One region of the Acidovorax sp. JHL-9 genome, then DNA from elsewhere that is predicted to be linked to it. Evidence: predicted binding sites of a transcription regulator. Region 1 holds the regulator's gene; the other holds the start of a gene.
The links. Region 1 encodes FNR, which switches genes on or off when oxygen is low (the NO sensors DNR and NnrR bind a similar motif). Its sites were predicted from a motif close to TTGATNNNNATCAA; they were not measured.
Positions count from the first base shown of each region.

Region 2: a site for FNR is predicted at 2,232-2,245, ahead of K225_RS0102840 (hemerythrin domain-containing protein). Genes of this name have one in related genera too.

Region 1 is NZ_AUEX01000008.1:46,463-61,806, forward strand. Features, by position in the region: gene K225_RS0106580 (ABC transporter substrate-binding protein) at 1-466, opposite strand, end outside; gene K225_RS0106585 (bifunctional adenosylcobinamide kinase/adenosylcobinamide-phosphate guanylyltransferase) at 471-1,064, opposite strand; gene K225_RS0106590 (cobyrinate a,c-diamide synthase) at 1,061-2,428, opposite strand; gene K225_RS0106595 (TonB-dependent receptor domain-containing protein) at 2,441-4,348, opposite strand; cobalamin riboswitch at 4,429-4,666, opposite strand; gene K225_RS0106600 (cell division protein ZapB) at 4,702-4,923, shown strand; gene K225_RS0106605 (cell division protein ZapA) at 4,920-5,279, shown strand; gene K225_RS0106610 (sulfite exporter TauE/SafE family protein) at 5,616-6,431, shown strand; gene K225_RS0106615 (bifunctional diguanylate cyclase/phosphodiesterase) at 6,509-8,941, opposite strand; partial or broken gene K225_RS0106620 (phosphohydrolase) at 8,938-9,195, opposite strand; gene K225_RS0106625 (sulfite exporter TauE/SafE family protein) at 9,444-10,172, opposite strand; gene hemN (oxygen-independent coproporphyrinogen III oxidase) at 10,204-11,586, opposite strand; gene fnr (fumarate/nitrate reduction transcriptional regulator Fnr) at 11,777-12,499, shown strand; gene K225_RS0106640 (hypothetical protein) at 12,521-12,814, opposite strand; gene K225_RS0106645 (FixH family protein) at 12,872-13,144, opposite strand; gene ccoG (cytochrome c oxidase accessory protein CcoG) at 13,219-14,664, opposite strand; gene ccoP (cytochrome-c oxidase, cbb3-type subunit III) at 14,735-15,344, opposite strand, start outside.
Region 2 is NZ_AUEX01000002.1:247,190-262,533, reverse strand. Features, by position in the region: gene K225_RS0102850 (M14 family zinc carboxypeptidase) at 1-766, shown strand, start outside; gene K225_RS0102845 (alpha/beta fold hydrolase) at 769-1,527, shown strand; gene K225_RS0102840 (hemerythrin domain-containing protein) at 1,658-2,173, opposite strand; gene K225_RS0102835 (hypothetical protein) at 2,348-2,926, opposite strand; gene K225_RS0102830 (CsbD family protein) at 3,024-3,242, opposite strand; gene K225_RS0102825 (ABC-type transport auxiliary lipoprotein family protein) at 3,488-4,156, opposite strand; gene K225_RS0102820 (MlaD family protein) at 4,168-5,145, opposite strand; gene K225_RS0102815 (ABC transporter ATP-binding protein) at 5,145-5,966, opposite strand; gene K225_RS0102810 (ABC transporter permease) at 5,970-7,091, opposite strand; gene K225_RS0102805 (GMC family oxidoreductase) at 7,372-9,048, shown strand; gene K225_RS0102800 (TSUP family transporter) at 9,444-10,202, shown strand; gene K225_RS0102795 (ABC transporter substrate-binding protein) at 10,409-11,170, shown strand; gene K225_RS0102790 (amino acid ABC transporter permease) at 11,199-11,981, shown strand; gene K225_RS0102785 (amino acid ABC transporter ATP-binding protein) at 11,978-12,721, shown strand; gene K225_RS0102780 (DMT family transporter) at 12,864-13,781, shown strand; gene mrdA (penicillin-binding protein 2) at 13,843-15,344, opposite strand, start outside.

The DNA of each region.
Region 1 (15,344 bases):
CGGCCAGCACCTGGCCGAGCTTGCCCATCACGCGCTGCACGTCGGCGTGGCTCCTGGGTTCCAGCGCCACCACGGTCAGGCCCAGCGATTCGAGCCGGGCCGACGCGCGCGACGAGGTAGCCATGACCACCACATCGGGCCGCAGGGCCACGATGGCTTCGATGTTCGGATCGAGCCCGCCGCCCACCTGGGGCAGCCGCGTGACGGCCTCGGGCCAGTTGGAATAGCGGTCCACCCCCACCAGCCGGTGGCACTGGTCGAGCGCACAGAGGGTTTCGGTGAGCGAAGGCAGCAGGCTCACGATGCGCTGGGGCGGCCGGGGCAGCGTGACGGTGCGGCCCCGGTCGTCGGTGACCTGGATAGCCTGGGCGGATGCCTGCGCCTGCGCGAGGCCCGCCATGAGCAGGCCCAGCGCGACAAGGATGGCGAGCACCCACAGGATGCGGCGCACGGGAGTTGGTTTCATGGCTTCATTTCAAGGTCAAGGGCAGGCCCGCTGCCATCAGGGTGACGCGGTGGCACGCCTGGGCCACCTGCTGGTTCAGGGTGCCCAGGGCATCGACAAAGGCGCGCACCTCGCGCCCCAGCGGTATGACCCCCAGGCCGATTTCGTTGCCCACCAGAACCACAGGGCCCGGGGATTGTCGAACTGCTTCCAGAAACATAGTTGCCTGCGCTTTCCAGCCATGCCCCAGAGCCTGCTTTTGTTCAAAATCCATGGTTTCCGCACCCATGGGCATGGTCCAGTGGGTCAGCCACAGCGTCAGGCAGTCCACCACCACCAGGGTGTGCGCCGTGCCGTGGCGCGCCAAGGCAGCGGCCAGATCGCGCGGCTCTTCCACGGTACGCAGCCCCGGCACGCGTTCAGCGCGGTCACGCTGATGGCGGGCAATGCGCTCGCGCATCTCGTCGTCCCAGGCCTGGCCGGTGGCCACCAGCACCGCGCTGTGATCGGCGGACTGCGCCAGCCAGTCGCGCGCCAGCAGCTCGGCGCGACGCGACTTGCCGCTTTTCTGGCCGCCGAGGATGAGCTCGGTGGCGATGGGCGATGGCGACACGGTCATGCAGGCACTCCGCCCAGCAGATGGGCCGCCGCCTCGGGGCTGGAGGGAAACCACGCATGGAAGTAGCTCGCGTGCAAGCTGCCCTGCCGGTACAGCGCCTCGCCAGCCGCCGGTGCAGGCGCTTCGCCGGGCCGGGCCGTGCGGGCCACCACTGGCGCGCTGCTGTCGCTGGTCGAATAGTGGAAGGTATGGCCGCGCAGCGTGTACCCCGCCACGTCCACCTGCTGCGGCCCCAGCGCGGCCAGCCGCTTGTGCAGGGTGACATGGCCAGGCAGCAGCCCCCACAGCGGTGCCGTGCTGCCATCGGCCAGCGTGATGGATTCCATCAGCGCCATCATGCCGCCACACTCGGCCCACAGGGCTTTGCCGGCTGCCACATGCGCGCGCAGGCTGGCCTGCATGCCGGTGTTGGCCGCGATCTGCGCGGTGTGCAGCTCGGGGTAGCCGCCGGGCAGCCACACCGCATCGCACGCGGGCAACGCCGTGTCCTGCAGGGGTGAGAAGAACACCACGCGCGCGCCCATCTGCTCAAGCAGCCGGATATTCGCGTCGTAGATGAAGCAGAACGCCGCATCGCGCGCCACGGCCACCGTGCGCCCAGCGAGCAAGGCGGGCACGGCCGGCAAGTGCACGGGCGCGGGGAAATCCACCGCCCAGCGTTGCAGCTCCTGGGCGGTCATCTGCCCCAGCGGCGTGGCCTCCAGCGCGTCGGCAGCGGCATCGAGGCGCTGCTGGCTGTCGGACAGCTCGTGCGCCGCCACCAGGCCCAAGTGCCGCTCGGGCAGCAGGGCCCCTGCAGACCGGGCAGCGCCCGCATCGGCGCTGGCAGTCACCCGCATCAGCGCACCCAGCCAGTCTTCGGGTGCCCGAAGGCCCGACCGCAGCATGTCGGCGTGGCGCACGCTGCCCACCCGGTTGGCCAGCACGCCCGCCCAGGGCAGACCCGGGCGGTAATGCTGCAGGCCAAACGCCAGTGCACCAAAGGTGCCGGCCATGGCGGAGGCGTCCACCACCGCCAGCACCGGCACACCGAAGCGCTGGGCCAGGTCGGCGGCGCTGGGATCGCCGTCGAACAGGCCCATCACGCCCTCGATGAGGAGGAGGTCAGCCTCCTGCGCTGCCGCGTGCAGGCGCTGGGTGCAGTCAGCCTCGCCGGTCATCCACAGGTCGAGCTGGTGCACCGGCGCACCGCTGGCGAGCTGGTGCCAGTGCGGGTCGAGAAAATCCGGCCCGCACTTGAACACCCGCACTTTCAGGCCCTTGCGCGTATACAGCCGCGCCAGGGCGGCAGTCACCGTGGTCTTGCCCTGGCCCGAGGCGGGGGCGGCGACCAGGAGCGCGGGGCAGCGGGCGGGGGCAGACATGGCAACCGGCATTTACTGCGGTGCCCACTTCACGCCGACATACAGCGTCCGGCCGGGCGTGGCATAGGTGCGGGCCAGCTGGTAGTCCTTGTCGGCCAGGTTGTCGACGCGGGCCAGCAAGGTGTAGTCGCGGGCGATACGGGTGCTGGCGTAGAGGTTGACTAACGTGTAGCCGCCCAGCACGTTGGTGTTGGCCACGGTGTCAAAGCGGCGACCCGAGGCTTGCACCTCGGCGCCCAGCGTCCAGTCCGCGATGCGTGTGTCCGCCCCCAGGGTGGCATGGCGCTTGGCGCGGCGGGCAAGTTGCTTGCCCGTGTTCAGGTCACGCGGATTTTGCAGGTCGATCGAGCCATGAAGCTGCACGCCCGACAGGTGGTAAGACCCTGCAAAGGTGACTCCCTCGTACTGCGCGCGGGCGGTGTTGGCATAGCAGCCGAAGGCCGATGCACAGGTGCCCGCACCCACGAATGAGATCAGGTTGGAGACCCGGTTGCGGTAGGCCACCACCGAGAAGCTGCTGCGGTCTTGCGCGTAGCGCAGGCCCAACTCGGCGTTGCGGCTGCTTTCGGGCTGCAGCGTGGCCACACCGTACTCACTGAACCGGTGGTACAAGGTGGGTGCCCGGAACGCCGTGCCCACCGATGCCGTGGCGCGCCAGTGCGGAGCGAAGGCGTAGCCGTAGGACGCACTGCCGGTGTCCTTACCACCGAACTCGCTGTCGGAATCATGGCGAACGTTGAGCTGCAGGGTATGGCGACCGGCGTGGTAACCATAGCCCAGCGCCAGCGCATCCTGCGACCGGTCGCGATCAATGGGTTTGTTCTGCAATGCGTCTTCACGGCGCTCCAGGGCCGCGCTGAAGCGATGGTCTCCCCAGCGGAAATCGTTCTGCCAGAGGTAACCGCGCAGCTTTGTCTCGGTCAGGTAAGGCGATGGCGTGGTTTCGTAGCGATTGACCGAGTCGGTGACCGACACGCGCGTGCTGTAGGCATCCGACCATTGCGCCGCCCAGGTGAGCCCTGCCGTGCGCAGGCGGTTCAGGCTGCGGTCATCCACCGGCTTGGCCGCTTTGTACGAGGAGTTGTCATAGCCCGCGTTCATGCGGCTGGCCAGCAGCGTGGCGTCCAGGCGGTGCCGGGCATTGATGCGAAAACCCAGCCGGGCATTGCCCGAGGTGCTGCGGTAGTTGTCGCGGTCGGGGTTGTGGGAACCGCTGACCTTGGCATCAAAGCCGTCGCTGATTTCGCGCGCAATGCCCAGCGAGTAATCGAACGCACCGTCTTGTCCAGCCGCGCCGCTCACGCCGGCCTCGATCTTGCGGGTGCCCTGGCTGCCCACGCCCACGCCCACATACGGCTTGGCCGCGCCTTCGCCCCGGCGGGTGAAAAGCTGGATCACGCCGCCGATGGCGTCGGAGCCGTACACCGCAGCGGCGGGGCCGCGCAGCACTTCGATGCGGTCGATCTGCGACAGCGGAATCTGTTCCCACTGCGCACCACCGGTGGATTGCGAGTCAATGCGCACGCCGTCGATATAGACCGCCGTGAAGCGCGACTCGGCGCCCCGCAGAAAAACGCTGCTGGCATTGCCCACCCCCCCGTTGCGAGAAATCTCGACACCCGGCAGGCGCGCCAGCACATCAGCCAGGCCCGTGGCACCACTGCCTTCAATGGTTTCGCGGTCCACGATCGACACGTCGGCCACCAGATCGGCCAGGGGCTGCTCGGTGCGCGTGGCGGTCACCACCGTTTCTTGCAGCGAAGGCATGCGTGTGTTTTGTGCCAGCAGCACGGGCGCTGCGAGTGGCTGCGCCTGCGCCGCATGGGCGGACACGAAGGAAAGGACAGCCAGCACGCAGGGGCGCAGGCACAGCGGCGCGATATGACGCACACGGCGCGCACTAGGGGTACGGATTTTCATAGGAATCATCGTCAACAAACTACCCGAGCCGGCTTCCCCGCCAGCATGTGGGAGACAAGGCATGGCACGCCTCCATAGGCGCGCAAAACCACCGTGTTGGCCGGTATCCGGGCTGGCGGAGCGCCCTCCAATGCCTTCCCAGGTGCTTGTTCAAGGCGCCCAGTGGCTTGTGAATGGAGAGGGAATCAAGTGATTCGTCCGCTGACCGTTGCGGGGGCAGCGCAGGCTGGGCGCACCATGGCTGGTGCAACCTCCCTGCTTCCCGTTGAACTGCGGTATGTGAACCACACCGCGAGCACCAACAGCAGGATTTTAAGGGGGTTTCTGTGCGGCCCTCTACAATCGTGCGCTGTATGGACGCCCCCTCCACCATCGACCAGATCGCCGACCGCGTTGAACGCCTGCTCTTGCGCCACGCGGAACTCCAACGCACCAATGCCCTGCTGGCAAGCCAAGTGTCAGCCCTCACGCAGGAGCGCGACTCCCTCAAATCGCGCCTGAGCGCCGCCCGCGCCAGGGTGGACGCATTGCTCGAACGCCTGCCCCCATCCCCCCCTCCCAAGGACGTCGAATGAAGCAAATCGAGGTGCAGATACTGCAGCAAAGTTATCTGCTGTCCTGCCCCGAGGGGCACGAGTCGCGATTGCTGGAAGCGGTGGAGCGCGTGGACACCGCCATGACGCGCATCCGCGATGCCGGCAAGGTGCGGGCACGCGAACGCATTGCCGTGCTGGCGGCGCTGAACCTGGCATTTGATATTGCCGATCGGGAAGCTGCCGACCTGGCGGCTGCGCACATGCATCCAGCCACCCTGCCCCACCCCAGCGAACCCGCCAGCCAGCCCTTCAACGCAGGCGCGGATGCCCTGCGACTGCAGACACTCGTGCAGCGCCTGGATGACGCCTTGGGCGAAGACGGGCGCCTGCTCTGAGGAACGGGCGTGCAGCGCGCCCTCTGTTGCCACCCTGGCATCGGGCAGTGCCGGCAGTCCGAGCGGCCAACGCCTACAATAGAGGGGTCTGCGGTGCTGCCGGGCTTTATATTTCCTTGAACCAATGCTCACTGAGCACGGGCTTGGTACATCGCCCGGTGAGCGTGATCATCTCGCGTCAGATGAACCCAACGCCTGGCTGCCCTCGCCCACCTGAACCCCCGGTTCAGGATGCCGGTCCGGTGGCACTTGCAGACACCCTCTTTTCCCTTCCGTCGGCGCGGGCACGCCCTGTGCAGATGCGGCGCACTCAGTCCCCCCGGACCTCTTGGCATGATGCTCGAACCCCTTCTGGTTGTTGAACTCGCAATCCTCGGTCTGGGCACCGGCTTTCTTGCAGGCCTGCTCGGCATTGGCGGCGGCATGCTGCTGGTGCCTTTCATGACCTACATTCTGGGTCACCAGCAAGTGCCCCCCGACCTGGCGGTCAAGATGGCCATTGCCACCTCCATGGCCACCATCATGTTCACCTCCGTTTCCAGCGTTCGCGCACACCACAAGCGAGGTGCCGTGCGCTGGGACATCGTGCGCAGGCTGGCACCAGGCATCGTGATCGGCGGGCTGGTGGCGAGCCTGGGCGTTTTTGCGTTGCTCAAGGGGGCGTTTCTTGCGATCTTCTTTGGGCTTTTCGTGAGTTTCTCGGCCTTTCAGATGTTTCTGGACAAGAAGCCTGCGCCGTCCCGGCAGATGCCGGGAACCAGCGGACAACTGGCGGCCGGGGGGGTGATTGGTTTTCTGTCTGGCCTGGTGGGCGCGGGCGGTGGTTTTGTCAGCGTGCCGTTCATGACATGGTGCAACGTGGCCATTCACAACGCCGTTGCCACCAGCGCCGCGCTGGGTTTTCCCATTGCCCTGGCGAATGTGGTGGGGTATGCGGTGGGCGGTCAGTCTGTGGCAGGACTGCCATCGGGCTCGCTGGGGTACATCTGGTTGCCTGCGCTGGCCGCCATTGCCACCTGCAGTGTGCTGACCGCGCCCTTGGGTGCGCGGGCGGCGCACCAGCTGCCGGTGAAACAACTCAAACGGGTTTTTGCCAGCCTGCTGCTGATGCTGGCGGCCTACATGCTCTGGAAGGGCGTGGCGGCTTTCTGAGAGCCTGTTTACGATGCCCCTCCGAGGCAAACGAGGTCAGCGTGCCACCCGCCGCTGACACCACCGGTGAACCCCGGTTATTCGACCGGCGCAAACTGCGCCAGCCCGTGGCTGGAGTTGAACAGCAATTGACGGAACTCGGCGCCTGGCAAGCCCGGTGAGCACAGGAATCCCTGAAAATGCCCGCACTGCAGCTGTTGCAGCATGGCGCGCTGTCCAAGGGTTTCCACGCCCTCGGCCACCACTTCGATATGCAGCGCATGCCCCATGCTGACGATGGCGCTGACAATGGCGCGGTCGCCGTCATCCTCCGGCAATCCCCGCACGAAGGATTGGTCGATCTTGAGCTTGTCGATGGGCAGCTTCTTCAGATAGGCCAGGCTGGAGTAGCCTGTGCCGAAGTCGTCAATGGCCAGGCCCACACCCAGCGCAGCCAGGGAGAACAATCGCAGTTCCATTTCCTGCGCATCCTGCAGCAGGATGGTTTCGGTCAGCTCCAGCTCCAGCAAGGTCGGCGGCAACTGGTGCACAGCCAGCAGGCGCGTCAGGCGCTCGACGAAATCGGCCTGGCGAAACTCCAGCGCAGACACATTGACGGACACCACAATGGGCATGCCCTCGTGCATCCACTGCGCCGCCTCCCGCACGGCTTGCTCCATGACCCACGCCCCCAGCGTCACGATATAGCCCGACTCCTCCGCCAGCGGCACGAACTGCGTGGGAGATACCACGCCAAACTCGGGGTCGGTCCATCGGATGAGCGCTTCCGCGCCGACGATCCGGCCGGTAGCGAGGTTCACCTGGGGCTGATAGTGCACGGCCATCCGCTGCTCGCCCAGCGCCTGGCGCATGGCGTGCTCCAGCTTCATGCGCGACAGCAGGTTGGCGTTCATCTGCGGTTGGTAGAAGCCATAGCTGCCACGCCCCCGCTCCTTGACACGGTACATGGCCGTATCAGCCTGCTTGATGAGTTCGTCCAGGGTGGTGCCGTCCTGCGGATACAGCGCCATGCCAATGCTGCACTGGATGGAAAAGCCCATGCCATCCAGCAAGAAGGGGCTCAGCATGTCCTCCAGCATCCGGCGCACCACGCTTTCGGCCACGACAGCGTCGGCGCCATGCAGGTAAATCACGAACTCATCGCCGCCAAGCCGGCACAGCATGTCCGTCTGCCGCAGGCAAGCCTGCAGACGCTCGGCGACCAGTTGCAATACGCGATCACCGAAGTGATGGCCGAGCGAGTCATTGACGATCTTGAACCGGTCCAGATCCAGGAAAAGGATGGCAAAGCCCGTATCGCTGGCGCGAGCACCCTGGATCGCGGTTTCCACCCTCTGAGAAAGAAGCAGCCGATTGGGCAAACCGGTCAGGACATCGCTGTACGCCAGTTCCTCGATGCGTTTTTTGGCCGCGTGCTGCTGCGTCAGGTCACGCATGAAACCAATGCTCTGTATCAGCCGGCCTTCGTCATCGCGCAGGGCCACCCACGACAGATGCACGGCACAGTAAGCACCGTTGTCACGGGGCAGCCAGAGCTCACCCTCCCAGAAACCATCGCTTTCCCATCCCGCCTGCACCTGCTCCATGAAGGAGGCGTCCGAACCACTGCCGAACAGAGACGCGGCCATGGACCCCTCCAAAGCGGCTGCGCAAGGGCCCAGCAATCGCTCGCAACCCGGGTTCATGCGCATCAGATGGTGCCTGCTGTCTGCAATGAAAATGGCATCCAGGCTGGAATCGAAAACCCGCGCCGCCAGGCGCAAGCTGGCCTGCGCTTCGGCCTGCCGGGTGATATCCCGAAAAGAATAAACGCGCCCCACGGGGTGGCCCTGGTGAAGCTGCGGAACAACGCGACGCTCCACCGTCATGCCGCCGTGCAACTGGAAGATGTCGGTACTCTCAAGCAGCGGATCGCGCTCAATGGCACTCAGACGTTCCTGGTAGTGCTTGCGATCCACCACCCGGGAGGCCAGGTGGTCATGCACCGCCGTGTCATTGCGCTGCAACAGCAGTTCGCGGGGGATGCTCCAGATGTGCACCAGCCGCTGGTTGAAGGCGCGCACACGTCCGTCAAGCCCACATACCAGCATGCCATCGGCTGCGGAATCCAGGGTGGAGCGCAACTCGGACGGCAGGGCCTCGAGTTCCTGCTGGCTAGCCTCCTGGGCACTGCGGTCCAGCATCGTCAGCATCAAAACCGCTGGAGCGCCGTCGTGCTGTAGACAGGTCACACGCCGATCGACCGGAACCAGGACGCCATCGGCCCGCCATACGCAGGTGTGGGAGTGGATGCCCTTCGCAAGAGTGGCCAATGGCTCGGACCAGAATGCACAGTCCTGGGGTGTTGCCGCCAGGCTTGTCACCGCCTTGCCGACCATGTCCTCCCCGGACATGCCCACCAGTCGCTCAGCCGCCTGGTTCGACTGGACGATGCACAAACTGCCGGCATCCACGAGCCACACCGCTTCCTGCAGGCCGTCCAGCCAAGACTGCGGTGGTAGCGGGTTCATGCGTGCACCTCGTCAGGACCAGGATCTACAGCGCGCGCAAAAAAATGGCAGATCCGCTTGCGCGGAGACAGATAGCCAAGCGCATCGCGCGGCAACTGCGCAGGCTTCAGGCTACGCCGTATAGCCCGCTCGGGCATCGCCTCCAGGTCCAGCACGGGGGCTTCGTCCTTGGGCACCCGGGCATCATGAACGATGACCTTGGGCCTCAGCGGTCTGGCCGAATCGACCGACACGACGTTGGCATAACGGTCGTTGAATGGGTGGTGCATCCAGCCCACGTCGGGCTGAACATACATGCCGATGCGAAGCGGGCCGGTATCAATAAGGAGGAAGGAATTCACGGAGTTTCACGGCATGCATGGAGAAACATGGAGACATGCGCACCACCCTTGGCTGCAAGGATTATCGCCGCCGCCCAGGCCATTGTGCCCCGCAATCCCAATGATGAAGTTCTGGCGTGACGCCACCCGCCAGAGTGACCCCAAGGTATTTCCCGCTGAAGTTATCTGCACCAGAGAGAGGGTTTGTAAACCAGATCCATCCACAATGCCCACCCCGCCACCCCGACCAGCAGCGCACCCGCCAGCCGGGTTCCCCAACTGGCTCGCACCGCGTTGATGCGTGAACGCAGCCGCCCCCACAGCCAGGGCGCGCCCACCAGCCACAACCCACTCCCCACGCCAAAAAACACCATGGTGACAGCGCCCTGCAACACGCTGCCGCTGAGCGCTGCCACCAGCAGGGCCGAATAAAGCAATCCGCATGGCATGAGTGCCCAAAGCCCGCCCGCCACCAGCAGTCCACCCGGCGCGCGGACAAGGGGTTGCACGCGGCGCCAGGCTGCACGCCCTGCCTGCTCTACCCACGCAGGCTGTCGCGCCTGCACCATCATCATCAAACCCCAGGCCATGACCGCCACGTGCATCAGCGTCCATACCGGACTCAAGGCCATGGTTTGCCGGGTCACCCATGCCAGACTGTCCATGGCCAGCGCTGCCAGGGCGCCCCCCCCGGCATAGCCCGCCAGGCGCCCGAAGTGAAATGCGAACAGCCGGCGAGCGGTTCCATCTTTGGGAAACCACTGAACCGGCTGAGAGACGGGACTGCCCGCTTGCGAGCGCGCCACCCCTTGGCCGATGATCGCACCGCAAGGCGCGGAGCACATGGCCAAGCAATGGGGCCCGCCAGCGAGCCCCATGAGCAAAGCCGTTACGGCAAGGGGTGCAAGCATGAAGACCGGGGCACAGCTCGAATGATGGGTATCAGATGATGCGCGAAAACCGGGCCCGATTGCGGTCAGCCTGCAAATAGCGGTCAAACACCATGGCAATGCCGCGCACAAAGAACCAGCCCATGGGCGTTACCTTGACACCCTCGGCAGTCAACGTAACGAGTCCCTGCTCGGTCATGGACTCCAACTGCTCCAGTTCCGGCGCGAAATACTTCCGAAAATCAATGAGCCAAGCTTGATCCATGGGCTCAAACAACACCTCGCCCTGGCACATCAGCGCCATGATGACGGCCCTGCGCACCAGGTCATCACGATTCAGCGCCAACCCCCGCACCACGGGCAGCCGCCCCTGATCCAGATGGTCGTAGTACTCCTCCAGCGACTTGGCGTTCTGGCTGTAGGTCGCGCCCACCCGGCCGATCGCGGATACGCCCAGGGCGATGAGATCGCAGTCGGGCTGGGTGCTGTAGCCCTGAAAATTGCGGTGCAGGCGCCCCTGCCGCTTGGCAACCGCCAACGCATCCGTAGGCAAGGCAAAGTGGTCCATGCCTACATAGACGTAACCGGCATCAATGAACGCGTCCAGCGAACGCGAAAGCATGGTCACCTTGGCGGATGCAGCGGGCAATTCTGTCGAGATGATGCGCCGCTGCGGCTTGAAACGATCGGGCAAATGGGCGTAGGCATACAAAGCGATTCGGTCGGGGCGCAACTGGGCCACCTGTGCCAGCGTGCGATCAAACGACTCGGGTGTCTGGCGCGGCAGCCCGTAAATCAAATCCACATTGACCGACTCAAAGCCCAGCGCACGAGACGCTTCCACCAATGCAAACACCTGCTCTGCGGGCTGAATGCGGTGCACGGCCTTCTGAACCTCGGCATCAAAATCCTGCACCCCGAAGCTCAATCGATTGAAGCCGAGCTCCGCCAGCACCGCCAGCCGCTCCGAAGTGACCGTGCGAGGATCCACCTCGATGGAATACTCACCACCCGGCGCAAAGGTGAAACTGCGCCGCAGCGTTGCCATGAGCTGGCGCAGCCCGTCGTCCGAAAGGAAGGTCGGCGTGCCGCCCCCGAGGTGCAACTGGCTGACCACCTGTCCGGTGCCGCAGTGGGCCGTGTGCAGATCAATCTCGCGGCTGAGGTAGCGCAAATACACGTCGGCACGGTCATGGTGCTTGGTGATGATCTTGTTGCAGGCACAGTAGTAGCACAACGATTCGCAAAACGGAATGTGGACATACAGCGACAACGGCAGTGCCATGGCCGTAGCACCAAGCCGGCGCTGTGACAGTGCCAACACATAGTCCTCTTGCCCAAAAGCCTCCACAAACCGGTCAGCCGTGGGGTAGGAGGTATAGCGCGGTCCTGGAATGTCAAAACGGCGCAGAAGTTCTGGGGTAACAGCGGTCATGGGAAAATATCCTTGCGTGCATCGGTACTGTGCCGTACCCTTTGGCCCACGTCCTTGACCTTAATCAAGAAGACGAATGGGTACAGGGGGGACAATTTGATTCAAGTCAGCCGCCACGCGTGCACCACGGGACAATGGAGTCCCAGCAGATACAAGCCAATTACCCTGACCTGTCCAGGTCCCAGTGCCCATGAACCCGCAAACCATCAAAGTCGCCTGCTCCAACTGTAACCTGCGAGAACTGTGCATGCCCGTAGGCCTGAACGAGCAGCAGTTGCAACGCATTGACGATATCGTGGCAGTGCGGCGAAAAATCAAGCGGGGAGGTACGCTCTTTCGCAATGGAGAGTCGTTCACTTCTCTCTATGCCATTCGCACTGGTTTTTTCAAGACCTGCGTCGCTACCGAAGATGGGCGCGACCAGGTCACAGGCTTTCAGATGGCGGGTGAAATCATTGGACTCGATGGCATCGTCAACGACCATCACACCTGTGATGCAGTCGCCCTCGAAGATGCCGAAGTGTGTGTCATGCCCTTTGATCGCATCGAAGAACTATCGCGCGAAGTCACGGCGTTGCAACACCACGTTCACAAGATCATGAGCCGGGAAATCGTTCGTGAACACGGTGTGATGCTTTTGCTGGGCAGCATGCGCGCAGAAGAGCGCCTGGCCGCGTTCCTGCTCAACCTGGTGCAACGCCTGCATGCCCGCGGGTTCTCGCAGTCCGAACTGGTATTGCGAATGACACGGGAAGAAATCGGCAGTTACCTTGGACTCAAGCTGGAGACAGTCAGCCGCACGTTCTCGAAGTTTGTGGAAGATGGCACGGTAGAAGTCAAACAGCGCCATGTCCGCATTCTGGACACCGAGGCACTCAAGCGTATTGTCAACAACCAGCAGGCTTGTCACTGATCGCTGTTCAGGTATGGGCCGTCACGGGCATGACGATGCCTTGTGGCAATCGTCCGGTCGGGCATCCGGAGGCACGGGGCAGCGGTTGAGTTCAAAGGGTGACATGGAGAGCAGCGTTGTCAGCGCGCTGGCAGCCATGGTAATGATCCAGAACGCAAAGAACGCAAGGGTATAGACCCCCTGGCGGGACAGCGTCAATGGTTGACCGAGCCAATGAAGATCCTGTGGATCCACCATGGCGAAAACCAGCATTTCCAGGATCCCGGCCACCAGAAAAGCGGGCCATGCAATCCACATCAGGCGTTGTGTCCACATCGTGTGTTTCCTCGGGGTTGCGGGGAGCGTTTGTATGCGACCAGTTGGGACTCTCGTTCAGCGAGGCTGATCTACGGCAGGTGTCGCCGCATGGTTGCGGCCCTTGAGCGCAGGGGCCAAACTTTTCTCTGGCTGTGCCAGCGTCTGGTTGATCTCAATCCCTTTGCGGTAATAGTCCTCCTCGACGACGGGGTCCGGCCGACTCACGGCAAGCCACAGCGTAATGAAGCCGGCGATCACCACAATGACCGGTCCGGCAATCACCAGCCAGACATGCCCAAACTTCCACCATGGCTGGGGTCCGGGAGTAATAACGGGGCTGGTTGGCATGGAAGCTCCTCAGGTATCAGCATACAGGCCACAAGACGCCATGCAGCGCACAGCGTGACCTTCACTCAATTGACTCAGCGTGGCACCAGGAATATGGATTTCTCAGTCACTTTGCCGCCGCTTTCCAGTGCAGATATATCGAAATGAATCGCATGGGAACCAGGGGCCGCAGATCCATACGGTATCTGCAGTCGCACCGCGACCCAACGGGATTCTGCAGCACCAATGTCCACCTCCTGCTCCGAAGCCACTTCCAAGCCATCCAGCCCGCTCGCAGTAATGCGGTAGCGCTGTGCGGCCTCTGTGGCATTCATGATCTGCAGTCGATAGACATTTTCAAGCTTGCCCCCCGCAACAATGCGGGACAAGGCGGCACGGTCACGCACGATGTCCACCTTCAGGGGGGTGCGCGTGCTCAGGCTGGCCAGCATGCCCACACACAAAGCCACCAGAACCGCGGTGTAGATGAGCACGCGAGGGCGCAAGACATGGCGCAAGATTTGCGACTGGCTCCAGCGATGCAGAACACCATTCTGGGTCGAATACCTTATCAAGCCTCTGGGGTAATGCATCTTGTCCATCACGGTATTGCAGGCATCCACGCAAAGACCGCAGCCAATGCATTCATATTGCAAACCCTTGCGGATGTCGATGCCCACGGGACACACTTGTACACACAGGGTGCAGTCGATGCATTCGCCCAGGCCCTTGGCCTTGTAGTCCACCGTCTTGACCCTGGGCCCGCGCGGCTCGCCGCGGGCTTCGTCATAGGTCACGATGAGGGTATCGCGATCGAACATTGCGCTCTGGAAACGCGCATAGGGGCACATGTATTTGCATACCTGCTCCCGAAGGAAGCCAGCATTGCCATAGGTGGCCAAGCTGTAGAAAAACACCCAGAAAATCTGCCAGGTGCCAGCAAAAGCCAACAACTCGGGACCCAGTTCCCGAATCGGCACGAAATACCCGACAAAAGTGAAACCCGTCCAGAGGGAAACAGCAACCCAGACCGTCTGCTTCAAGAATTTCTTGCGAATCTTCTCAAAGGTCCAGGGACCGGCATCCAATCGCAGTCGCGCACTGCGATCGCCTTCGATCTTGTGCTCTATCCACATGAATATCTCGGTATAGACCGTCTGTGGACAGGCAAAGCCACACCACAGACGACCCGCAACCGCAGTGAACAGAAACAGCGAGAGCGCTGAAATAATCAGCAAACCCGTGAGATAGATGAAATCCTGTGGGTACAGGACCAACCCAAAAATATAGAACCGACGGGCACCGAGATCAAACAGCACCATTTGGCGCTGGCCCCACTCCAGCCAGGGCAGCCCATAGAAAACGAGCTGCGTGAGAAACACCATGACCCAACGCCAACGCGCAAAGAACCCACTGATCGATCGTGGGTAAATTTTTTTCTGGGCCTCGTAAAGGGAGACAAGTTCACCCTCCGCCGACGGCTCGGGCGTGGCCGCCGCGATGGGAATGACCTTGCGCGGCGCCTTGTCGGATGATTTCATGGTGCGGACTATGGAAGCGGATAACTAGCACTGCAAAGCAGCCCCAGTCGGAACTGGAGCCACCCCGAGTTCATCGGGCTGCGGCAGGCTTGTTGGACAAGCCCCACACATACGATGCCAGCACCCCGATTTGCGCCTCGGTCAGCTTGTCGGCCTGTGCGGGCATCTCGTTCACCTTGCCATTGTTGATCATGGCGGTGATGGCTGCTTCGCCCCATCCATGCAACCAGATGTCGTCCGTGAGGTTGGGGGCGCCCAAAGCCTGGTTACCCTTGCCGTCGTTGCCGTGGCAGGCAGCGCACGCCACGAACTTGGTCTTGCCCAGCGATGCCCGCAGCGAATCATGCGGGCTGCCAGACAGGCTCAGCACATAGTGCGACAGATTGCGCACATCTTCCGGCGAACCCACTGCGGCGGCCATGGGAGGCATATTGCCGATGCGCCCCTTCTGCAGCGTCTCGCGGATCTTTTCAGGGGTGCCACCATGCAGCCAGTCAGCATCTGCCAGATTGGGAAAGCCCTTGCTGCCGCGGGCGTCGGAACCGTGGCACTGGGCGCAGTTGTTCATGAACAAGCGCTCGCCGATCGCATGGGCCTGCGGATCCACGGCCACGTCTTCAGGCTTCATGGAAGCAAAACGCGCATACAGCGGCTCGATTTCCGTCTTGGCCTTGGCCATT
Region 2 (15,344 bases), on a different contig from region 1:
GCTGCGCTGGGACACCACGCTGCACCAGCAGCTCGAGCAGGTGCGCCTGGTGTTCATGCCCATCGTCAACCCCGGCGGCATGTGGGCGGCCACCCGCGCCAACCCGAACGGGGTGGACCTGATGCGCAATGCGCCGGTGCAGGCCCTGGACCGCGTGCCTTTTCTGATGGGTGGGCAGCGGCTGAGCGCCGGCCTGCCCTGGTACCGTGGTCACCCGGGCGCACCCATGGAAGTCGAAAGCCAGGCCTTGTGCGAGGTGGTGGGCGCCGAGCTGCTGCCCCGCCCCTTCAGCATTGCGCTGGACTGCCATTCGGGCTTCGGGGTGCGCGACCGCCTGTGGTTTCCGTTTGCCCACACCCGCAAGCCCATTGCGCACCTGAACGAGCTGCATGCACTGAAGGACATCTTCCTGCAGGCCCACAGCAACCACCAGTACATCATCGAACCCCAGAGCACGCAGTACCTGGCCCATGGTGACCTGTGGGACTACCTGTACCTGCAGTCCTGCGAGCAAGCGGGGCGCATCTTCCTGCCGCTGACGCTGGAAATGGGCTCGTGGATCTGGATCAAGAAGAACCCGCGCCAGCTGTTCTCGCGCCTGGGCATCTTCAATCCGCTGATCGACCACCGCCAGCAGCGGGTGCTGCGCCGGCATCTGGCGTTGCTCGATTTTCTGTCGCGCGCGGCCTGCAGCCACCAGCGGTGGGTGCCCGGAGCCGAACATTACGCGCAACGCCGCGCCAACGCGCTGGCCGAGTGGTATTGAACATGGACACCTGGGTTCTGCTGCGCGGACTGACCCGCGAAACCGCCCACTGGGGGCGGTTTGCTGACGATTTCCAGAGCGCATGGCCCGGGGCCCGCGTCGTGTCGATCGACCTGCCGGGCAACGGCCTGTTCCATGCACAGCAAAGCCCGGCCACCGTGCAGGGCATGGTGGCGGCCTGCCGCGCCGAACTGGCTAGGCAAGGGGTGCACCCGCCGTTGCATTTGTTTGCGATGTCGCTGGGCGCGATGGTGGCCACCGAATGGGCCCGCACAGCGCCGCAAGAAGTCAGCGGCTGCGTGCTGGTGAACACCAGCTTTCGCCCGTTCAGCCCCTTTTTTCACCGGCTGCGCCCCCGCAACTATGCGGCCTTGCTGGGCCTGGCGCTGCTTCCCCGATCGGCCGACGCCATCGAACGCACGGTGTGGCGGCTGACGAGCAACGCGCCCGACCCGCGCAGCGCCGTCATCCGCGACTGGGTGGCCGCCCGCACCCTGCGCCCGGTGTCGGCCGCCAACGCCCTGCGCCAGCTGGCGGCGGCGGCCCGCTACCGCGCGCCCGCCTTGCCCCCCACCCCCCGCATCCTGCTGCTGGCCAGCCAGAACGACCAGCTGGTGGACAGCCGCTGTTCGCAAGCCATTGCCCGTGGCTGGCACTGCGCCCTGGCCCTGCATGCCGATGCGGGGCACGATCTGCCGCTGGATGCGCCCCAGTGGGTGATAGAACAGGTGCAGCAATGGCGCGCGGCCACAGCCCCATAACCCGGGCGGGTCGAACGGGAATCGATACAAAAGCACAGAAAGCGCTCATCCATCAAGCGCTATTAGCGATCAAGAACAAAGCAAACATCAGCAGCACCCGGCAGCAGCCCCGGCCCCCTGCCGCCGCCGTTCAGGCCACGGCTGCGGCCACAGCGGCGGGCGCAGTGCCCTCGTCCGAGCAGCTCGCGCCGCCGCAGCCATGGAGCAAGCCATCTGGCAGCGCATCGGGCGCATGCACCACCCCCGTGGTCGCATCAAAGCCCACCCGGCGCAGATGCAGGGCCAGGGCGGCGTCCATGCTCTGCGCATGCTGGGGAAACCACAGCGCCAGCTCGGCCGCCATGGCACGCACCACATGCAGCTCGCCCTTGTCCGCCGCACGCGCGGCACCGTCGCGCATGACCTGCAACACCACCTTGTGCTGCAGGGCATGGCAGTTGCCCGAGGCAAAGCCGGTGGAAGCCATCCAGGCATCCTCCTGGCCGAAATGCTGCTCGGTGTGCTCCACCAGTGCCTGCCACCTGGCTACCAGGGTGGCGTCGTCGGCGGCTTCCACCGCCGCCAGCAGATCGACAAACTCGCGGTGGGTGTCATCCATGAGCGGCAGGTCCAGCGCCAGCGCCTCCGACCATTGCAGTGCAGCCATCTTTGCTTCCTTGCGTCCAAAAAAGGCGCCAGCTTAGGGGGGGAGGTTGACCGGAGTATTGACGCAAGTCATGTGCGCAGCGCATGGCCACCCGCATGCAAAAACCCCGCGCAGGGCGGGGCTCATGGGGCATCGGCAGCAGGGGGCATCCACCAGGATGTTCCCTGCTGCCGTTCATTGGCCGTACATGCGCTTGGCGTCGTCCACGCATTTGGACTTCACATCGCCCTGCAGGGTGTCGCAACGCTCTTTGGCGGCCTTGTAGTTGGCCTCGTTCTTCTCGGCGGCGGCGTCCTTGCGCGCCTCGGCCACGGCAGCACCCTTGGCGGCGGGTGTGTCGGCGGGCTGGGCCCGCGCTTCGCTCACCTTGGCGTTTTCCTTGGCGGTCACATGGGCGGCCTTGGCGTCCTTCATGCAGACGTCCTTGGCGTTGCCGCTGAGGTCGTCGCATTTTTCCTTGGCGACGGCGTAGTCGGCGTCGGCACGGGCCACGCGGGCCTTGTACTCCGCCTTGGCGCTGGGCTTGTACCTGGCATCCAGTTCGGCCATGGCAACGTCTTCGTGGCCCTTGGCTTCCTTGGCACAAATGTCCTTGGCATTGCCCGTCAGGGCATTGCACTTGTCTTTGCTGGCCTTGTATTCGGCCGAGATGGTGTCCTTCGCCGCCTTGTACTCCGGCTGGGTCATTGCGAAGGCGCTCGTGGCCAGCAGGCCGGCGGTGATGGTGGCAATCAGGGTGCGTGCGATTTTCATGGCTTGGTCCTCAGGGTAGTCTGCTGCGCAGTTGCCGCGGCACCTGTGCGCAGACAAAAGTGGTTCAACGGTTTTGGGGGCTGGTGCGCAAGAAGCGTCAGTCCCTGAAGCGGAATTCAGGATGGCGTCCCTGCCATTCCTTGAGCTGCTTTTCCGCCACATCGCGGGCGATGCCATGGCGTTCCTGCAGCTTGCCCAGCAACTGATCGCGACGGCCTGCGATCACATCGAAATCGTCATCGGTGAGCTTGCCCCACTGTTCGACCAGCTGGCCTTTGAACTGCTTCCAGTTGCCTTGAAGGGTGTCTTCGTTCATGGTGCGCTTCCTCGGAAATTTCGCCTCTGCCATCCACCCGGAATGCGTGGAACATCTGCGTGATGCGATGGAGTCCACTGTAGAAACGATGCCCGTCGCACCGCGTAGGCCACGCCGCGAAACACGCGTCAGCGCAGGCCTACGGACATGGCAGGCAAGGACGCGGGTTGCAGCTTTGCACGGACGGCGCCACACCCCACACAGCGCCGCCCTCTCCCCGGGGGCACACCCGGTTCAGGGGCTGATCAGCGCCCCAGCTGCTCCAGCCACTGCACCAGTTCCTGGGCCAGCTGGTCGGTGGCTTCTACCAGGGCCCGCGTGCCGCCGGCGGCATCCGCGCTGGTGGCCGGTCGCTGCACGATGAACACGCGCTGACCCAGCAGCGTTTCACCAGTCGCAGCGGGTTCTGCCAGCGTGGCACGCAGGCGCACCAGACCGGCGCTTTCGGTGGCGCTGGTGAAGACCTGGCTGAACTCCTCCAGCTCCACCCGCAACACGGTGGGCAGCTTCCCAGCGGAGCGCGCCTGGGCCGCACCGCTCTCGGCCGTGAGCACGGCGCGGCGCTGGCCCAGCTGATCGCGCAGGCGCTGCTGCACCAGTTGCGCGGGCGGCTGGCTCCAGCGGGCCTGGCGGTAGGGGCGCAGCTGCCGGGCGTCGGCGTAGGCCAGGCGGTACAGCACGGCGGTGCTGCCTTCGACCAGGCCCGGTGCCTCCAGATCGGCCAGCGCCAGGGGCGGCAGGGGCGCGCGCCGGTCGGCGGGCACGGGTGCCATGGCGCCCGGGCCAAAGTCGTAGTGCACGGGGCGTGACGGCGGTGAAGGCAAGGCCGAGCATCCCGCCAGAAAAGCAGCAGCAAGTACGGCTGCAACGCTTTTTTCACAAACGCTGGTAGCTATGGTTTTGGTAGTTTTCATGGCGAATGGCATCAGGGTTGGACCGCGGGCGCCTCGAAACCGGGCTCACCCGGGCCAGCACCGGCGCGGCCCGGGCCGTAAATGAAAACCTGCGGGTTTTCGTTGACTCCCCCGGCCGTGCGCCCGAACTGGCGCGCCGCACGCGAAGTGTCGTCTGCAGCGCGGTTGATGCGTGGCAGGGTGCTGTTGCCAAACTGGTCGGCCACCCGCGCCAGGGCCTGGGTGCCCTGGGTGAGCTGGTCCAGGGCGCCACCGTCGGCGCTCAGGCGCTTGGTGGTCTGACCGATGTCGGCGGCCAGCGTGGACACCTGGGTGCCGGCCTGCTGCAAGGCCTGCAGGGTCTGGCGTGCGTCGCCCGCCAGCGGCGGCAAAGCCGCCAGGGTGGGGTCCAGGCGCTCTTTCACGGTGGTGTCCAGCCGCTGGCTCAGGGCCGCCACGCTGCTGGCCGCCTGTCCCATGCTGTCGAGCACCGTGCTGAACCGTTTCTGGTTGTCGTCCCCCAGCAGCTGGTTGATGCGCTGCGTGGCTTCCTCCACCTGACCCAGGATGGCGGGGCCTTGCTCTGCCAGGCGCGACAGGGGCGAGCTGCGCAGCGGCAGCCGGGGCAGGCCACTCGGGCCGGGGGGCTCGACCGGCTGCGCCACACCTTCATCATCGAGCTGCACATGGGCCAGGCCGGTGACCCCCTGGTAGCCCAGCACGGCGAAGGTGCTGGGAGTGATGGGGGCCTGGTCGTTGACCGCGATGCGGATCAGCACATTGCCCGGCAGCTGCGGATCGAAGCCGATGCGCGTGACCTTGCCCACCGCCACGCCCTTGTAGCGCACGGCGGCCTGGGGCTGCAGGCCGGTGACGCCGTCCTTGCTGGTCAGTTCGAATTGCTGGTAACTGGTGTTGTCGCGGGTGAGCCAGATGGCCAGGCCCGCCAGCATGGCGGCCACCACCAGCACGAATACTCCGGCGGCGAGTGCGTGGGATTTGTTTTCCATCAGGATTCCTTGGCAGTGACGGCGGTGCGCACAGGCGCCATGGCGCGCTGGCCGCGTTCACCCAGAAAAAAGTGTTCGATGAACGGATGAGGGTAGTGCGCCACCTCGGCGGGTGCGCCGGTGACGATCACTTTCTTGTCGGCCAGCACGGCCACACGGGTGCTCAGGGCAAACAGCGTATCAAGGTCGTGCGTGACCATCACCACGGTCAGGCACAGCGCCGCGTGCAGCTCGCGCAGCAGGTCCACGAAATCGTCCGAGGCGCTGGGATCCAGCCCCGCCGTCGGCTCATCGAGCAGCAGCAGCGGGGGGTCCATGATGAGCGCCCGCGCCAGCGCCACGCGCTTGACCATGCCGCCCGACAGATCGGCCGGCATGCGGGTGGCGTGCTCGGGCTTCAGGCCCACCATCTGCAGCTTGACCAGCGCCGCGTCACGCACCACATCCGGCGGCAGGGTGCCCTGTTCGCGCAGCGCAAAGGCCACGTTGTCGAGCACATTGAAGGCCGAAAACAGCGCGCCGTGCTGGAACAGCATGCCCACCCGGCTGGCGGCGCCTTCGCGGCCCATTTCCGAGGCCGGCTGGCCCAGCACCGTGACGCGCCCGCGCGTGGGCCGGGCCAGGCCCAGCATCTGGCGCAGCAGCACGGTCTTGCCCGTGCCCGAGCCACCCACCAGGGCCAGGATCTCGCCGCGCTGCACCGACAGCTGCAGGTCCTGGTGCACGGTGAAGGCCGCGTCACCCTTGCCGAAGACGGTACACAACCCGGAGATGTCCACCACCGGTTCGGCAGAATCTGGCTGGGGGGATGGGGCAGTCATGGGTCAGATACCGAGGTTCTTGAACGCCACGGCAAACAACGCGTCCACGATGATGACCATGGTGATGGAGGTGACCACCGAGGCCGTGGTGCCCTCGCCCAGGCTCTGCGTGTTGGGCTTGACGCGCAGGCCCCAGTGGCAACCGATCAGGGCAATCAGGGCGCCAAAAACCACCGACTTGGCCATCGCCAGTCCGAGGTTGCCAATCTTCACCGCCGCAGGCAGCGCCTGGGTAAAGTAGGCTGGCGAAATGCCCATGGCGACATCGGCCGCCAGCATGCCGCCGGCCAGCGCCGCCAGCGTGGTCCAGACGCTGATCAGCGGCATGGCCAGCGCCAGCGCCAGCGTGCGCGGCAACACCAGGCGAAAGCCGTGGGGAATGCCCATCACGCGCATGGCATCGAGTTCTTCGGTCACGCGCATCACACCGATCTGCGCCGTGATGGCAGAACCCGACCGGCCCGCCACCAGGATGGCCGCCAGCATGGGTCCGAGCTCGCGGATCAGCGAAATGCCCAGAATGTTGACGATGAACGACTCGGCCCCGAACTGGCGCAGCTGCAGGCTCATCAGGTAGGCCAGCACCACGCCAATCAGAAAACCCACCAGCGCCGTGATGGGCAGCGCCGTGGCACCCATGCGGTACACATGGCCCGACATGTCGCGCCAGGGCCCACGGTGCGGGGCCCGCGCCAGCCGCACCAGGTCGAGCGACAGCTGGCCCACCAGTTGCACCAGGTGCCTGGCGTGGTCCACGCCGTGCAGCACCAGCACACCGAGGTGATCGACCTGCTCGGACAGGCGCCAGGGCTCTGGCGGCGGCGGCGCCACCGTCAGGCCCGCCACGCGTTCGAGCATGGCGCGCTGGGGTTCGCTCAGCAGCACGCGCTCGGGCCACTGCTGGCCCCAGTGGTTCCAGAGCAATTGCGCGCCCACATGGTCCAGCCACTGCAGCTTGCGCAGATCCCAGCCCCCCGCGGGCGCGGCATGCGCGCGCAACTGCGCCGCCAGCACCCGCCAGTGGGCGCGCTGGCCCAGCTCGGCCGCACCCCAGCGCCCCAGCAGCTGCGCCTGGGGTCCCTGGGGCGATTCGACACGGACGATGTGGGGCGAAAGGTCGCTCATGGAGGGGGCGGCACGGGCCGCCATGGTTGGACAAAATCAGGGGCGCGGCGCCGGCGGAGCGCGCCAGGACCGGACTGCACACGCAAGCACAGCCGCCGGCCCCGTGCATGCAATTATTATCAAATTGACTTCCGGCGCAATATCAACAAGCACCATTAGCTACAAATAGCGTAGCAATCCGCATTTCCCCCCTCGACAGCGGGCCGGCCCACCGCACAATGGCACCCAGCCTCTCAGCCCCTTTTTTCTTCCGCGCGACGCTGCAGCCAGCTTTCATTCCATGAGCGACACCACGTTTGACTACATCATCATCGGCGGCGGAACGGCCGGCGCCCTCCTCTGCAACCGCCTGAGCGCGGACGGCCGCAACCGCGTGCTGCTCATCGAGGCCGGTCGCAAGGACGACTACCACTGGATCCATATCCCCGTGGGCTACCTGTACTGCATCGGCAACCCGCGCACCGACTGGCTTTACCACACCGAGCCCGATGCCGGCCTGAACGGCCGCACCCTGCGCTACCCGCGCGGCAAGACGCTGGGCGGCTGCAGCAGCATCAACGGCATGATCTACATGCGCGGCCAGGCCCGTGACTACGACCACTGGGCCGAACTGACGGGCGACGCGAGTTGGCGCTGGGACAACGCACTGCCCTACTTTCGCCGCCACGAGGACCATTGGCGCCTGGACCAGCCGGACGGCGTGAACGAAAATTTCAAGCGCCTGCATGGCAACAAGGCCACGGGCAGCCAGGGCGAGTGGCGCGTGGAAAAGCAGCGCCTGCGCTGGGACGTGCTCGATGCCTTCGCCCAGGCGGCGCAGCAGGCAGGCATTCCGGCCACCGATGATTTCAATGGCGGCACCAACGAAGGCGTGGGCTATTTCGAGGTCAACCAGAAGAATGGCTGGCGCTGGAACACCGCCAAGGCCTTTTTGCGCCCCACCTGCTATGGCCGCCCCAACTTTGAGATGTGGACCGCCGCGCAGGCTTCCAAGCTCCTCATCGAGACGCAGCCCGACGGCAGCCAGCGCTGCACCGGCGTGCAGGTGTGGGACGGCCACGAAATGGTCACGGCCCGCGCCACACAAGAGGTCATCCTGAGCGCCGGCGCGGTGAATTCGCCCCAGCTGCTGCAGCTGTCGGGCATCGGCCCGGCCGCGCTGCTGCGCCAGCATGGCATCGAGGTGGCGCACGACCTGCCCGGCGTGGGCGCCAACCTGCAGGACCATCTGCAGATCCGTGCGGTGTTCAAGGTGCAGGGTGTGCAGACGCTCAACACCATGGCCACCTCGCTGCTGGGCAAGGCCAAGATCGGGCTCGAATATGCGCTCAAGCGCAGCGGCCCCATGAGCATGGCGCCCTCGCAGCTGGGCGCCTTCACGCGCAGCAGTGCCGACCAGCCCTGGCCCAACATCGAGTACCACGTGCAGCCGCTGTCGCTCGACGCGTTTGGCGATCCGCTGCACAGCTTTCCGGCCTTCACGGCCAGCGTGTGCAACCTCAACCCCACCAGCCGCGGGACGGTGAACATCAAGAGCGCCGACTTCAAGGCCGCACCGGCCATCGCGCCCAACTACCTGAGCACCGCCGAAGACCGCCAGGTGGCCGCCGACAGCCTGCGCGTCACACGCCGCATCGTGGCCCAGCCCGCGCTGGCCAAATACCGGCCCGAGGAATGGAAACCCGGCGTGCAGTTTGAAAGTGACGAAGACCTGGCCCGCCTGGCCGGAGACATCGCCACCACCATCTTCCACCCTGTGGGGACCACCAAGATGGGGCGCGACGATGACCCGATGGCCGTGCTGGACTCCCAGCTGCGCGTGCGCGGCATCGCCGGGTTGCGGGTGGTGGATGCGGGCGCCATGCCCACCATCACCAGCGGCAACACCAACTCGCCCACGCTGATGCTGGCCGAGAAGGCGGCCGAGTGGATCCTGCAGGCGCGCAAGACGGCGTAATCGACAGCCAGCTGCCGGAGCATGGACGCCCACATAGACGCGCCCCTTCGCAAATTGTTACGAACACTTTCACAGGCCATGCCAGCCGGCCTGGCCCGACGCCGGGCAACCACAACGCTGGACGCACGGCAACAGGGGTGGGAAATCCCCAATGCACCACCGAGGGGCAGCCGTTAAAGTCATGCCACTCGAAAGCGCGCTTCGGTGTGCCAAGCGAGGGGCCCGAGGAGACATTTCTACCAACAATCCAATTCCAAGCACCCAACGAGGTGCATTCTTTTTTCAGGCGCTGGTGATCCCAGCGCCTTTTTCTTGCCCGTTTGTCGTGCAAGCCACCCCGTCGATTGCCCCGAATCTCACCAAATTGATAGCAAACAAGGTGCGAAAATCCGTCGATGGAATGGATTTTTATCACCCTGGCCTCGCTGCTCGCAGGCTTTGTGGATGCGATTGTGGGCGGTGGGGGACTGGTGATGGTGCCAGCGCTGTTTGCGGCCTTTCCCGGCGCGCCACCGGCCACGCTGCTGGGCACCAACAAGGCGGCATCGGTATGGGGAACCGCCATGGCTACCTGGCAGTACAGCCGGCGTGTGCAGATCCGCTGGCCGGCCATGCTGCCTGCTGCAGCCGCCGGCTTCATGGGAGCGTTCGCCGGCGCCTGGGCGGTCACGGTGATGTCCGCAGACTTTCTGCGCAAGTTGCTGCCACTCGTGCTGCTGGGCGTGCTGGCCTACACACTGGCCAAGAAGGAGCTGGGCCAGCACCACAGGCCCCGCCATGAGGGGCGGGCCGAAGCACTGGTGGCCTGCCTGATCGGCGGGCTCATCGGTTTCTACGACGGATTCTTCGGCCCCGGCACCGGCAGTTTTTTCGTCTTCCTGTTCGTACGCCTGCTAGGCTACGATTTCCTCAACGCCTCTGCATCCGCCAAGCTGCTCAATTGCGCCACCAACATTGCTGCCATTGCACTGTTTGCCGCCAAGGGCCATGTGTGGTGGCACTTTGCCGTGACGCTGGCCATTGCCAACGTTGTGGGCAGCCTGCTCGGCACGCACCTGGCGCTCAAGCACGGCACCGGCTTTGTGCGCGGCATTTTCATCGTGGTGGTGGGCGCGCTGATCCTCAAGACCGGCTACGACGCCTTTCTGCGCTGAACCGATCCACCACCCGCCCCACAGGCCACCCAGCCAGCGATCCAGGGGCTGGCGGAAACAGGCGGTGCCGCATGGACTGCCCTCTATAATCGATTGCGTCAGTTTTATGACGCCCATTACCTTTGGGCGCTATCATTTTCCAGGCTCCGGTTGCGTGACCCGCAAGCCGGATTTTTTGTATCTGTACCACCCCGACAGGATTCACCATGAAGCTTTTCAAGTTCATCGCCTCCACCCTGGCACTGTGCGCTGTCATTTCCGTACAGGCCCGCTCCCTCGATGAGATCAAGAAAGGTGGCAAGATCATTGTGGCCACCGAAGGGCAGTTTGCACCCTTCAATTACTTCAAGGGCACCACGCTGACGGGCTTTGAGGTGGAGGTGGCAGAACTCGCAGCCAAGAAGATGGGCCTGAAGATCGAATGGAAAACCATCGGTTTTGACGCCCTGCTGACCGGCCTGAAGCAGGACCGCTGGGATCTGGTGATCGCATCGCATGGCGTGACCGAAGAGCGCGCCAAGGCCGTCACCTTCACCGCGCCGCACTACTGCTCTGGCGGCATGGTGATCGCCATGGACCCCGCGATCCGCAGCGCCAAGGATCTGGGGGGCAAGATTGTCGCCGTGCAGACCGGCACCAGCTACCTGGAAAATGTCCAGAAGGTCACGACCATCAAGGAAATGAAGAACTTCCCCACCGATGTGGATGCGCGCAGCGCACTCACCTCGCGCCGGGTGGACGCCTGGGTGACCGACCGTTTCGTGGCCAAGGAAGTGGTGGCCAAGAACCCCAAGGCAGGCCTGCAACTGGGTGAAATGGTATTCATCGAGCGCATCGCCTCGGCAGTTGCCAAGGGCAACCAGCCCCTGGCGGATGCCTGGTCCAAGGCACTGGCCGAAACCATGGCCGATGGCAGCTACGCCGCCCTGTCGAAAAAGTACTTCAACGAAGACGTACGCTGCAACTGAAAACGGGGGCTTCGGCCCTCTCTGATCCATGCTCATAGCCCTTTGGCCGCGCCACTGGAGCCGCCCGCAGCGTAGCAACGCCACGCTGGTTGCGGCGCTGGTCCTCATGGTGTTCATGCTGGCCCTGCTCGGCCAGATCCTTTCCCTTTTCCCCGAACCCATCGGCTCCAACGCGCAGGCGTTTTCCGACGGTGCGCGCACCACGCTGTGGCTGACGCTGGTCAGCGGCGCCGTGGGTCTGGTGCTGGGCACGGCTGCGGCACTGGCACGGACGGCCCGCTGGATCGGTTTGCGCTGGCTGGCGGGTTTTTACATCTGGGCCATCCGCGGAACGCCGCTGCTGGTGCAGATCCTGTTTGTCTACTTCGCGCTGCCGGTGCTGGTGCCGGGGCTGAATCTGCCCGACTTTGCCGCCGCCGTGGTGGCGCTGGGGCTGAACGTGGGCGCCTACAACGCCGAAGCGATCCGTGCGGGTCTGCTGGCCGTGCCCCGGGGCCAGACGGAAGCTGCACGCGCACTGGGCCTCGGGCGTGGCCATGTATTTTTCGATGTGGTGTTTCCGCAGGCCTTCAAGATCTCGCTGCCGCCCCTGGTGAGCAACTTCGTGGCGCTGCTCAAGGACTCCTCGCTGGCGTACGCGATCGGCGTGGTGGAACTGACCAATGTGGGCAACCGCATCCAGTCAGCGACGTTCCAGCCCATTGCCACCTTGACCACCGTGGCCCTGACCTACCTGCTGCTGACCACGCTGGTGACCCAGCTGTCCAACGCCATCGAGCACCGCTTTGATGTGGAAGGGCGCATCCAATGAGCGCCACTACGCCCTACATCGTGGCAGAAAACGTCTGCAAGTCCTTTGGCACGAACCAGGTGCTCAAGGATGTATCCACGCATTTCAGCACCGGCGAGGTGACGGTCATCATCGGCGCCTCCGGCTCGGGCAAAAGCACTTTGCTGCGCGCCATCAACCGGCTGGAGCCCCACGACAGCGGCACCATCCGCATCGGTGGCGTGCCCGTCACGGACGATCCCCGCACCTTGCAGCAGCAGCGTTGCGAAGTGGGCATGGTGTTTCAGCAGTTCAACCTGTTTGGCCACATGAACGCGCTCGACAACGTGGCACTGGCCCCACGGCGCCTGCGCCATCTTGCAAGGGCCCAGGCCAATGAGCAGGCGATGGCCCTGTTGCGCCGCGTTGGCATGCAGGACCATGCACAGAAGTACCCATGGCAGCTGTCCGGCGGGCAGCAGCAGCGCGTGGCCATCGCCCGCGCATTGGCCATGGCACCGAAGGTCATGCTCTTTGACGAGCCCACCTCGGCGCTGGACCCCGAGATGGTGCAGGAAGTGCTCGACGTCATGCGCGAACTGGCGCGCGGCGGCATGACCATGATCGTGGTGACCCACGAAATGGGCTTTGCACGCGAGGTGGCGGACCGTGTGCTGTTCTTCGACAAGGGGCGCATTGCGCACGATGCCCCCCCCACGGAGTTCTTCAACAATCCGGGAAACGACCGCATCCGCGCCTTCATCGGCCGGATGGGCACCTGAATCGCCGACGCCCCGTCGCGGCCGACCGCCAAGCACCCGGCCCCGTCCGGTGGCTGCCGCGCGAGCCTCTGACCGGCCTCCCCCTTGAACCCCCAGTGCCGCGGTGCAGCAGGCGCATGCGCTGAGCACCCGTTTCCTTTTTATGCGCTCTGAACGATTTGGACTATTGGCCCTGCTGGTGGTCACCACCGTGTGGGGAACCACCTTCCCCGCCATGAAGCTGCTGTCGGAGCACCTCGATGCCCTGCAGATCATCTGGTTGCGTTTTGCCCTGGCGCTGCTGGTGCTGGCACCGCTGTGGGTGGGCATGCGGCCCAAGGAGCGCCTGTGGGGTTGCGCGCTGGGGCTGTTGCTGTTCCTGGCCTTCTGGCTGCAGATCGAAGGCCTGGCGCGCACCACCAGCAATCGCAATGCCTTCGTCACCGGGCTCAACGTGCTGGTGGTGCCCCTGATCGCCATGGTGGCTCTCGGCCGACGCTATGGCTGGCGCCTTTGGGCCGCATGCGCCATGGCGTTCGCAGGCATGGTCTTGATGTTCCATGAGAACGACCCCTGGAATCCGGGGGACTCGCTCACGCTGGCGAGCACGGTGTTCTACGCGGTCTATATCCTGGTGCTGGAAGAGTGCGCGCGCCGCACCGTGGCGCACCCGTTGCGTGCCACACGCATGGCCGCGGCACAGGCGACCGTGATGTGCGCCTGCGCCACCGCGCTGCTGCTGGTCCGCGATGGCGGCATGGACGGGCTGCCATCGCTGGGCCAGCTGCAGACAGCGAGCTGGCTGGCGCTCGTGTACCTGGGCTTTGTGGCCAGCGTGGTGGTGGTGACGCTGCAGGCCTGGGGCCAGCAGCGCGTGGATGCCATGCGCAGTGCCATCGTGTTCGGACTGGAGCCGGTTTTCGCCGCACTGACCGCCTGGGTGCTGCTGGGTGAGCGGCTGGGGTGGTCCGGACTGGGCGGTGCGGCCCTGATTGTGGTGGCTCTGGTTTTCAGCCAGATGGGGCCACCCCGGCGGACCGCGGCACCCTCCGGTGGCGTGCAACCGGTTGCGCCCGATTAATCAGCGAATCAGGCTGCACCTCTTCTGCAGAAAGCGTTAACAGCTATTGTTTTAGATGACGCTAAGGGGCTAACAACGGGACATCGGCCACGGCACGCGGCTTGCCGATAGGCGCCGAGGCCTGCCCCTTCTGCACGGCGGCGATGTCTGCCTCGCTCGGGTACTCCCCCAGCAGCCAGTAGTCGAACACCCGGCGTGCAATGGGGGCAGCGTGCGCTGCGCCAAATCCGGCGTTTTCAACGATCAGTGCCAGCGCAATCCTCGGATCTTTGGCGGGCGCGAACGCCGTGAACAGGGAATGGTCACGCTGGTGCTCCTCCAGCGCCTTGGCGTTGTAGCGCACGTTCTGCCCCAGGCTGACCGCCTGGGCCGTTCCGGTTTTACCGCCCGAGGTGTAGGGAGCCCCCGCAAACACGCGCGTTCCAGTCCCCCCCGTGTTCACGGCCACCATCGCGTTGCGCACGATGTCCACGTTCCTGGACTGGTAGCCCAGGTTTTCGCCCGGTGGCTGCGCGATCTCCGTCACCGCCCCCGTGACTGCATTCTTCACGGCCTTGGCCATATGCGGGCGGTAGCGGGTTCCGCCGTTGACCATGGTGGCTTGCGCCTGCGCCAGCTGCAGCATGGTGAAGTTGTTGTAGCCCTGGCCAATGCCCAGCGAGACAGTTTCGCCCGGGAACCAGCGCTTCATCTCGGGGCGCTTGTAGGCGTTGCGCTTCCACTCGGTGCTGGGCAGGGTGCCGCGCACTTCGCCATTGAGGTCGATGCCGGTGGACTGGCCGAAGCTCAGGGGTTTCATGAAGTCGTGGATGGTGTCCACGCCCATCTCCACGGCCAGTGAATAGAAGTAGGTGTTGCTGGAGAACTGGATGGCGCGGTGCATGTCCAGCGCGCCCAGCCCCCCTTCGTGGCTGCGGAAGGTGCGGCCACCGAACGTGTAGAAGCCCGGGTCGTTCATGATCATGCTGGCCGAACGCTTGTTCAGTTCCAGCGCCGCCAGTGCCATGAAGGGCTTGTAGGTCGAACCCGGCGGGTACAGCCCTCGCAGGGCGCGGTTGAGCAGCGGCTTGTCGATGGATTCATTGAGCGCGGTCCAGTTTTCGACATCGATACCTTCCACGAACAGGTTGGGATCGAACGTGGGCTTGCTTACCAGCGCCAGGATCTCGCCGTTGCGCGGGTCGATGGCCACCAGCGCGCCGCGGCGGGCCCCATACAACTCTTCCACCAGTTTTTGCAGCTTGACGTCGATCGACAGCATCACGCTGTCGCCAGGCGTGGCCGCACGGCTCGACAGCTTGCGCACGGCACGGCCGCCCGCGGAAGTCTCCATCTGCTCCACACCCGTGGCGCCATGCAATGCCGTTTCGTAACTCTGCTCGATGCCCAGCTTGCCGATGTACTCGGTGCCACGGTAGTTGGCCTCTTCCTCAGAATCCTGTATCCGGGCTTTCTCCGCCTGGTTGATGCGCCCGATGTAGCCAATCGCATGGCTTGCCACTTCGCCCAGGGGATAGTTGCGAAAAAGCCGCGCCTTGATGTCCACTCCGGGAAACCGGTAGC